Regions from separate parts of the Ramlibacter sp. GCM10027632 genome, predicted to be linked through region 1. Evidence: predicted binding sites of a transcription regulator. Region 1 holds the regulator's gene; the other holds the start of a gene.

The links. The regulator FNR, encoded in region 1, switches genes on or off when oxygen is low (the NO sensors DNR and NnrR bind a similar motif). The targets are predictions, from matches to a motif close to TTGATNNNNATCAA.
Region 2: a site for FNR is predicted at 2,549-2,562, ahead of ACFQZY_RS00790 (universal stress protein). Genes of this name have one in related genera too.

Annotation. Positions count from the first base shown of each region.
Region 1 covers NZ_JBHTGW010000002.1:430,949-435,872, forward strand. The annotation lists gene ACFQZY_RS05480 (PAS domain-containing sensor histidine kinase) at 1-599, shown strand, start outside; gene ACFQZY_RS05485 (response regulator) at 596-1,240, shown strand; gene ACFQZY_RS05490 (response regulator transcription factor) at 1,354-1,740, shown strand; gene fnr (fumarate/nitrate reduction transcriptional regulator Fnr) at 1,765-2,559, shown strand; gene ACFQZY_RS05500 (TraR/DksA family transcriptional regulator) at 2,567-2,938, opposite strand; gene ACFQZY_RS05505 (universal stress protein) at 3,089-3,529, shown strand; gene hemN (oxygen-independent coproporphyrinogen III oxidase) at 3,547-4,923, shown strand.
Region 2 covers NZ_JBHTGW010000001.1:165,099-170,022, forward strand. The annotation lists gene ACFQZY_RS00775 (Bug family tripartite tricarboxylate transporter substrate binding protein) at 1-755, opposite strand, end outside; gene nth (endonuclease III) at 866-1,516, shown strand; gene crcB (fluoride efflux transporter CrcB) at 1,528-1,905, shown strand; gene ACFQZY_RS00790 (universal stress protein) at 2,012-2,449, opposite strand; gene ACFQZY_RS00795 (cobyric acid synthase) at 2,597-4,042, opposite strand; gene ACFQZY_RS00800 (ABC transporter ATP-binding protein) at 4,101-4,874, opposite strand; gene ACFQZY_RS00805 (FecCD family ABC transporter permease) at 4,871-4,924, opposite strand, start outside.

The sequences.
Region 1 (4,924 bases):
GCGAGCTGCACGACGAGCTCGCGCAGTCCCTGACCGCGCTCAAGATGGACGCCATCTGGCTGCGCGACCACCTGGCCCGCGACCCCGAGGCTGCGGCGGCCAAGGTCAGCGGCATGCTGCAGATGCTGGACGCCAGCGTCGCCGCCACCCGCCGCATCGCCGCCGACCTGCGCCCGCTGGTGCTGGACGACCTGGGCCTGGTGCCCGCCATCGAGTGGCTGGCCCAGAGCTTCACGCAGCGCCATGGCGTGCACTGCGAGCTGGACCTCGACGAGTCCCTCGAACTGGAGGAGCCCTACGCCACGGCCGTCTTCCGCATCGTGCAGGAGTCTCTGGCCAACGTCGCCAAGCATGCCCGGGCGCGGACCGTGTGGGTGCGCGTGGCGCGCGCTGGCCGGCAGATCGTGATCGAGGTGCGCGACGACGGCGTCGGCTTCGACACCGGCGCCGGCCGCAAGCCGCAGTCGCTGGGACTGATCGGCCTGCGCGAGCGGGCCCAGCTGCTGGAGGGCACGATGTCCATCGAGTCCACCCCGGGCGAGGGCACGCGGGTCGCGGCGCGCATCCCGGCGCCGGCGGGGCAGGGGGCCGGCACATGATCCGCGTCGTCCTGGCCGATGACCACGCCATCGTGCGCGAGGGCCTCAAGGGCATCCTCGCGCGCGTGCCCGATTTCCAGGTGGTGGGCGAGGCCGCCGACGGCGCCCAGGTGCTGCAGCGGGTGCGCGAGGCCGAGTTCGACCTGCTGGTGCTGGACCTGTCCATGCCCGGGCGCAGCGGCATGGAGCTGATCAAGCTGGTGAAGGCCGAGCGGCCGCGCGTGCGCATCCTGGTGCTGTCCATGCACCACGAGACCCAGTACGCGGTGCGGGCCATCAAGTCCGGCGCCAGCGGCTACCTGACCAAGGAAAGCGCGCCCGCCGAGCTGGAGCAGGCGCTGCGCAAGATCGCCGACGGCGGCGCCTACGTCACCGCCGAGGTGGCCCAGCAGCTGGCCCTGGGGGCCATGCCGGGCCGCGAGGCGGCGCCCCACGAGGCGCTGTCGGCCCGCGAGTTCGAGGTGTTCCAGCAGCTCGTGGCCGGCGCCTCGGTCACCGCGATCGCCGAGCGCATGAGCCTGTCGGTCAAGACAGTGAGCACCCACAAATCCAACCTGATGCACAAGCTGGGCCTGGGCAACCCCAGCGACCTGGTGCGCTACGCCATCAAGCACGGGCTGGCGGACGCCACCGAGATCTGAGCGCCGCCCTGGCGGCCTAGGACGAGTCCTAGGCCGCGTTCCAGACGATTCCTAGCCAGCAATTCAGCTCTTACTGATGGGCAAGAGCCGGCGGACGCGGCACAGTCACGTCCATGGCACCCAGCTCCCATCCCCGCGTCTTCCTGGCCGACGACTCCGGCCCGATCCGCTCGCGCGTGGCCAACCTGCTCGGCGAGCACGACATGGAGGTCGTCGGCGAGGCGGCCACGCCGCAAGGCTGCATCGAGGGCATCCTGGCCAGCCGGCCGGAGGTGGTCGTGCTCGATGTCCAGCTCGAGGGCGGCACGGGCCTGCAGGTGCTCAAGGCGGTGCGCGAGGCGGCCCCGGGCATCGCCTTCGTCGTCTTCAGCAACAACGCCGCGCCCGCCTACCGCAAGCGCTACCTCGGCGAGGGCGCCGCGAGCTTCCTGGACAAGAGCAGCGACTTCGAGCAGCTGCCCGACGCGATCGCCGATGCCGGCAGCCGCGTCCATCACTGAACACCCCACGAGAGAGACCCCCGCATGAACCACGAACACGCCATCGCTCCCGTCCGCGTCGTGCCGCGCCGCTCCGTGACGGAGTCTTCGGAGGGCGCCGGCTGCGGCGCCGCGCCGCTCAAGACCCTGTGCTCCAACTGCCACCTGAAGGACCTGTGCCTGCCCTGCGGCCTCAGCGGCGCGGACCTGCAGCGCCTGGACGGCCTGCGCTTCGGCCGCCGCCGCGTGCGCACCGGCGAGGAGCTCTATCGCGGGGGGGACAAGTTCCAGTTCATCTACGCGGTGCGCAGCGGCACCTTCAAGTCCAGCCTGATGCTGGTGGACGGCCGCGAGCAGGTCTCCGGCTTCCACATGGCCGGGGAGCTGATGGGCCTGGACGGCGTCGCCCACGGCCGCCACGCCAGCGCCGCCACCGCGCTGGAGGATGCCGAGGTCTGCGCCATCCCCTACACCCACCTGAGCGAGCTGGCCAGCGGCAGCGCCGACATCCAGATGCTGATGGCCCGCCTCATGAGCCGCGAGATCGTGCGTGAGCACAGCCTGATGATGCTGCTCGGGAGCATGAACGCCGAGGAGCGCCTGGCGGCCTTCCTGCTGAACCTCTCGCAGCGCCTGAAGGCGCGCGGTTACTCGGCCAGCGAGTTCCACCTGCGCATGTCGCGCGCCGAGATCGGCAGCTACCTGGGCATGAAGCTGGAGACGGTGAGCCGCACGTTCTCGGCCTTCCAGCAGCAGCGCCTGCTGGAGGTGGACAAGCGCCACATCCGCATCCTCGACCTCGAGGCCCTGGGACGGGCCTTCGACAGCCGGGTGCACTGAGCTTGGCTCAGGCGGTCTCGGCCAGCGACTGGCAGCGGATGCAACGCAGCGCCGTCGGCAGCGCCTCCAGCCGGCGCAGCTCGATGGGCTCGCCGCACGCCAGGCACTGGCCGTACTGGCCGCGCGCCAGCCGCAGCAGCGCCGCCTGCACCGCCTCGAGTTCCTGCACCGCGTGCGTGTGCTGCATCTCGTGCACCGCGGTGCTGGTCTCGGCGTCGGCCAGGTCCTTGAAGTCGGTCACCGCTTCGCCCGGCTCGCGCGCCTGCGCCTCGGCCTGGTCGCGGGCCGATTCCTCGGCCAGCAACGCGCGCAGCTCGGCCTCGCGCCGCTCGAGCAGCTGCTGGAAGCGGGGCGTCATCTCGGCTTGGAAGGTGGTCATGGTCGTCGGGCCTTTCAGTCGGGGCGATACGGTCAGATGGAGCCGATTCTGTGGCCTGCAAGCGACCTGTCAATTGACCCGAATCAACCACGGCGGGAGCATCCCGTCGCATCATCCGCCAACACGTCACTTCCCCTGAGAGGTCACACCATGTTCAAGCGCATCCTCCTGGCCACCGACGGCTCGGCCGCCTCGGACCACGCCGCCACGCTGGCCATTTCCCTCGCCCGCACCCATGGGGCGACGCTGACCGCGCTCTACGTGGTCGACCCTTATCCCTACCTGGGCATCGGCGAGGCCAACCCCATGGGCTTCAACGCCTACATGGAGGCTGCGCGCGTGCACGGCGCCGAGGCCCATGCCCGCGTGGCCCGCATGTCGGCCGAGGGCGGCGCCCCGGTGCCCCTGGTCACCCGCCTCGTCGAGGATGTCTCGGTCATCGAGGGCCTGCTCGAGACCGCCCGCGACACCCAGGCCGACCTCATCGTCATCGGCTCGCACGGCCGCACCGGCATCGCCCGCGTAGTGCTGGGCAGCGTGGCCGCGAAGGTCGTCGCGCAATCGCCGGTGCCGGTGCTCGTCACCCGCTGAGGAATCCGCAGGACGCCATGAACACCATCTCGCCCGAGCTGTTGCAGCGCTTCGACATCAACGGGCCGCGCTACACCTCCTACCCCACGGCCGACCGGTTCGTCGAGGCGTTCACCGCCGGCGATTACGCGCAGGCCCTGCGCCAGCGCGGGCAGCAGCCCTCGTCCCTGCCGCTGTCGATCTACGTGCACATCCCGTTCTGCGCGTCCCTGTGCTACTACTGCGCCTGCAACAAGATCATCACCAAGCACCATGAGCGCGGCGCGGAGTACCTCGAGTACCTGGCGCGCGAGGTGGCCCTGCATGTCGCCGAACTCGGGCGCGGGCAGTCGGTGAGCCAACTGCACCTGGGCGGCGGCACGCCCACCTTCCTCAGCGACGCCGAGCTGGGCCAGCTCATGGCCATGCTGCGCGCCAACTTCGCGCTGGTGCCCGGCGGCGAGTATTCGATCGAGGTCGACCCGCGCACGGTGGACGCCACCCGCCTGCAGGCGCTGGCCGACCTGGGCTTCAACCGCGTCAGCTTCGGCGTGCAGGACTTCGACCCCGACGTGCAGAAGGCGGTGCACCGCATCCAGCCCGTGGAGCAGGTCTTCGCGCTGGTGGACGAGGCGCGCCGCATCGGCTTCGAGTCGGTCAACGTGGACCTGATCTACGGCCTGCCGAAGCAGACCTCGGAGTCGTTCGCGCGCACGCTGTCGCAGGTGGCGCAGCTGCGGCCCGACCGCATCGCGCTCTATGCCTACGCGCACCTGCCGGAGCGCTTCAAGCCGCAGCGGCGCATCATCGCCATCGACCTGCCCTCGGGCGCCAGCAAGGTCGGCATGCTGGCCTCGGCGCTGGCCGCCTTCGAGAAGGAGGGCTATGTCTACGTGGGCATGGACCACTTCGCGCTGCCCGACGACCCGCTGGCCGTGGCCAAGCGCCAGGGCCGCCTGCACCGCAACTTCCAGGGCTACAGCACCCAGCCCGACTGCGACCTGATCGGCCTGGGCGTCTCCGCCATCGGCCGCGTCGGCGCCACCTACAGCCAGAACGCCAAGACGCTGGAGGAGTGGACCGACCTGATCGACCAGGGCCAGCTGCCCGTGACGCGCGGCCTCGCGGTGAACCGCGACGACCTCACGCGCCGCGCGGTGATCATGGCCCTCATGTGCCAGGGCCAGGTGCTGTTCGAGTCCATCGAGCTGGCCTGGATGATCGACTTCCGCCGCTACTTCGCGCCCGAGATGGCGCAGATGGAGGAGCTGGCGCGCCAGGGCCTGGTGACCATCGACGCGAACGGGATCCAGGTCACCGCCGAGGGCTGGTACTTCGTGCGCGGCGTGGCCATGGTCTTCGACCGCTACCTGCAGGCCGACCGCAGCCGTGCCAGGTTCTCTCGCATCATCTGAG
Region 2 (4,924 bases), on a different contig from region 1:
CAGGTCACGCTCTCGTAGCCGGGCACCGTGTCGGCCACCGGCGGCAGCTCCGGCAGCAGCGGCGAGCGCTTGAGGGAGGTGACGGCCAGGGCGCGTAGGCGGCCCTCCTTCACATGGGGCAGGCCCGAGGGCAGCGAGTCGACCAGCAGGTCCAGCTTGCCGCTGGCGAGGTCCGGGATCGCCAGGGCGGTGCCGCGGTACGGGATGTGGACCATGAACAGGCCCGCCATCGACTTCAGGTGCTCGGTGCCCAGGTGGACCACCGTGCCGTTGCCGCTGGAGGCGTAGTTCAGGCGGCCGGGGTTGCGGCGCGCATGCTCGACGAACTCCTTCATCGTCTTCGCCGGCGAGGAGTTGGGCACCAGCACGATGCTCGGCGCGTTGCCCACATGCGAGATCGGCGTGAAGTCGGCCACCGCGTCATAGGGCAGCTTGCCGGCCGCGGCGAAGCTCGGGCCGATCGCATGGGTGCTGGAGGTGGTGAGCAGCAGCGTGTAGCCGTCGGCGGCGGCCTTGGCCGCGATGTCCGAGCCGATGGTGCCGCCGGCGCCGGGCTTGTTGTCGACGACGATGCTGGTGCCCAGGCGCTCGCCGAGCTTGCCGGCGACGGCGCGGGCGAAGATGTCGGTGGCGCCGCCGGCCGGGAACGGCACGACCAGGCGGATCGGCTTGGCAGGATAGGTCTCGGCCCAGGCGGGTGACGAGGCGAGCGCCGCGGCGGAGGCGGCCAGGAGGAGGCTGCGTCGGGTGGTCATCGCGCGATTATCTGCGCCCGCCCACGCGCCGCGTGACGCCTCGGGCACAGCCTAGAATGCCCGTCGATGACGCTCCCTTGCCGCGCCGGCATCCGGCCCCACTGACCGCCATGAAGACGCAGGACATCGAGCCCTTCTTCGCCACCCTGCGGGCCGCCAACCCGCACCCGGTCACCGAGCTGGAATACACCAGCGTGTTCGAGCTGCTCGCCGCGGTGCTGCTGTCGGCGCAGGCCACCGACGTGGGCGTGAACAAGGCCACGCGCCGGCTGTTCCCGGTGGCGGGCACGCCGCAGGCCATGCTGGACCTGGGGCTGGAGCGGCTGGAGGGCTACATCAAGACCATCGGCCTGTACCGCACCAAGGCACGCAACCTGCTGGAGACCTGCCGCATCCTGGTGGAGCGGCACCAGGGCCGCGTGCCCGCCACGCGCGAGGCGCTGGAGGCCCTGCCCGGCGTGGGCCGCAAGACGGCCAACGTGGTGCTGAACGTGGCTTTCGGCCAGCCCACCATGGCGGTGGACACGCACATCTTCCGCGTCAGCAACCGCACCGGCCTGGCGCCCGGCAAGAACCCGCTGCAGGTGGAACTGGCGCTGGAACGGCGCGTGCCGGCGGCCTATGCGGTGGACTCCCACCACTGGCTGATCCTGCATGGCCGCTACGTGTGCCAGGCGCGCACGCCGCGCTGCTGGGAGTGCGCGGTCGCCCGCTACTGCGACTTCAAGCCCAAGACGCCGGCGCCCGCCGGCAAGCGCTGAGGCACCGGCCGGTGTTCACCGTCTTCGTGCTGTGCGTGGGTGCCTCGCTGGGCGCGCTGGCACGGTGGCAGTTGGCCCTGTGGCTGAACACCGGCGGCACCTGGGTGCCCCTGGGCACGCTGGCCGCCAACCTGGCCGGCGGCTGGCTGATCGGCCTGCTGGTGGGGGTGTTCCAGGCCCTGCCGCACCTGGACCCGGCCTGGCGGCTGGCGCTGGTCACCGGCTTCCTGGGCGCCCTGACCACCTTCTCCACCTTCTCCGCGGAGACGGTGCAGCTGCTGCAGTCCGAGCGCTTCGGCCAGGCCCTGGCCCTGGCGGCGATGCACCTGGCCGGCTCGCTGGCCCTCACCTGGGTGGGGCTGCGGATGGCGCGCTGGGTGATGGCCTGAGGCCTGAGGCCTGAGGCCTGAGGCCTGAGGCCTGAGGCCCGAGGCCTGAGGCCTGAGGCCTGAGGCCCGCGCCGGGCGCCAGGCCCACGCGCCCCGGCCAGGCGCCTCAGTGCGTGATGGTCACCAGCACGCTGCACGGCGCGTGCTCGATCAGCGCGCCCGACACCGAGCCGCGCCACCAGCGGGCGGCCCAGCTGTCCAGGTGCTTGTGGCCCACCACGATCAGGTCGGCCCCGGCCTTGCGGGCGGCGCGGGTGATCTCCTCCACCGCCTCGCCCTGGGCCACCTCGCCGGTGGCCTTGAAGCCGGCGGCCTCCAGGCGCTTGATGCCGTCCTGCAGGATGCCCTCGAACTTCTTGCGCTCGCGCGTCTCCAGCTCGGCGTCGTAGACGCCGCCCTCCAGGCCGACGAAGGCCAGGGTCGAGGGCATCACCGCCACGAGCACGATGCCGGCCTGGTTCCACTGCGCCACCTCGCAGGCATCGAGCAGGGCCCGCTGGCCTGCCTCGCTGCCGTCGTATGCCATCAGGATCTTCTTGTACATGCTGCCTCCTACCGGGTTGGTGATGCTTCCAGCATAGACCCCGGCCTGTGGGAGAGGCAACCTGCCCGCAACAGGTGTAAACGCCAGTAGGCGCACGGCTTGATCGGGGTCAACGGTCCGCCCCGGCGGCGGACCCGGCCGGCGCGCTCAGTCGAGCAGCCCGCGCAGGACGCCGGGCGCGACATGGCGATCGAGGCAGGCCGCCAGGCCGTCGAACACGTCGTCCAGGGTCGGCACGTTCGCACCGAACAGCGCGCGCAGCACGCCCGGGTCCTCGAGCAGTCCGTGCAGGTAGACGCCCAGCACCCGCCCCGTGGCGTCGCACCAGCCCAGGCCGCCGGGCAGCACCGGCAGGCCGGCGCCCATGCCCGGGTGTTGCGCCGTGCGGCCGTGGCGGATCTCGTAGCCGCGCACGCGCAGGCCGGACAGCGCCTGCCACGGCCCCGGCACCGCAGCGAACACCGCCTCGGTGCGGCGCACGCGCTTGTCCGGCTCGAACAGGGTGACCACCGGCAGCAGGCCCAGGCCGGGCGCGTTGCCGTCGATGCCGTGCGGGTCGACCAGGGCCTCGCCGAGCATCTGCAGGCCGCCGCAGATGCCCAGCACGCGGCCGCCGGCCGCGGCATGCGCGGCGATGGCGGCATCCAGGCCCTGGGCGCGCAGCCAGGCCAGGTCGCCGCTGGTGTGCTTGGAGCCGGGCAGGACCACCCAGTCGGCCCCCTGCAGCTGGCGCGGCTCGCGCGCCCACGCCAGCTGCACGCCGGGCAGCCGGCGCAGGGGCTGGAATTCGTCGAGGTTGCTGATGCGCGGGTAGGCGATGACGGCGATGCGCGTGCCGCCGGGGGCCCAGCCGGCGGCGCCGCCGGCCCACCCCTCCCACATCCCGTCCTCCTCCGGCAGGCCGTGGTCACGCCACATCGGCAGGGTGGCCACGGTGGGCACGCCGGTGCGCGCCTGCAGCATCCCGGGGCCGGGCTCGAGCAGGGCCGGGTCGCCCCGGAAGCGATTGAGGACGAAGCCGCGGATGCGCGCGCGCTCGGCGGCCTCCAGCAGCGCCCAGGTGCCGTACAGGTGGGCGAAGGCGCCACCGCGGTCGATGTCGGCGACCAGCAGGCAGCGCGCGTCGGCATGGTCGGCGGTGCGCAGGTTGACGTAGTCGCAGTCACGCAGGTTGATCTCGGCGGGCGAGCCGGCGCCCTCGATGACCACGACATCGTTCTCGGCGCGCAGCGCGTCGAGCGCGCGGGCCACGTGGGGCCAGACCGCCGCGCTGCGCTCGCGCCAGGGCATGGCGGTGAGCGCGGCGTCCACCTGCCCGAGCAGCACGAACTGGCTGTGCGTGTCCCGCTCGGGCTTGAGCAGCACCGGGTTCATGCGCACCTCGGGCGTGCGGCGCGCCGCCAGGGCCTGGAAGTACTGCGCGCTGCCGATCTCGCCGCCCTCGGCGACGCGCGCGTTGTTGCTCATGTTCTGCGCCTTGAAGGGCGCGACGCGCAGGCCCTGGCCGGCATACCACCGGCACAGTGCGGTGGCGAGCCAGCTCTTGCCGGCGCCGCTGGTGGCGCCCCAGACCATCACGCAGCGGGCGGTCATGCGGGCCCCTGCGCCTGGCGCGGCGCACGCGGGCCCCGGGCGGCACGGCGCGGCGCGTTCACCCCAGGTCCTCCACCGGCAGCGCCACCCAGGCGCGGCCCACCGGGTGCACCGCGATGCGCTGGCCGAAGGCCGCTTCGACCGCGCGGTGCGTGGCGGGCGCGTCGCAGGCCCCCTGGTGCGCGATGCGCCCCTCGACGATGACGACGAGTTCGTCCGCATGCAGCGCCATGTTCAGTTCGTGCAGCACGGTGACGGCGGTGCCGCCGCCGCGCACGTGCTCGCGCACCAGTGCCAGCCAGTCGGCCTGGTGCGGCGGGTCGAGGTTGGCCAGCGGCTCGTCCATCAGCAGGATCGGCGCCTGCACCGCCAGCGCCCGCGCCAGCAGCACGCGCTGGCGTTCGCCGCCCGAGAGCTGGCCCAGGGCACGGGACCGCCACTCCCAGCTGCCGGTGCGGCGCATGGCCTCCTCCACCGCCGCGAGGTCGCGGGCCGAGGGGCCGGCCAGCCAGCCCTGGTGCGGCAGGCGCCCGAGCATCACGACATCCTGCGCCCGCAGGTCGCCGCCGCCCGGCTCCTGCTGCCCCAGCCAGGCGAGCAGCCGGCCGCGCTCGCGCGCCGGCAGGCCGGCCGGGTCGCGCCCCAGCCAGGCCACCTCGCCGCGCGCGGGCAGCAGCCGCGCCAGCGACTTGAGCAGCGTGGTCTTGCCCGCGCCGTTGGGGCCGACCAGGGCGGTCCAGCGGCCGGCGGGCAGGCGCAGGTCGAGGCCATGCAGCACCTCGCGCCCGTCGAGGGCGACGCGCAGGCCGGCGCAGGCCAGCGCCGCGCTCACAGCGGCCTCCGGTGCATCAGCCACAGCAGGTAGCCGCCGCCCAGGACGGC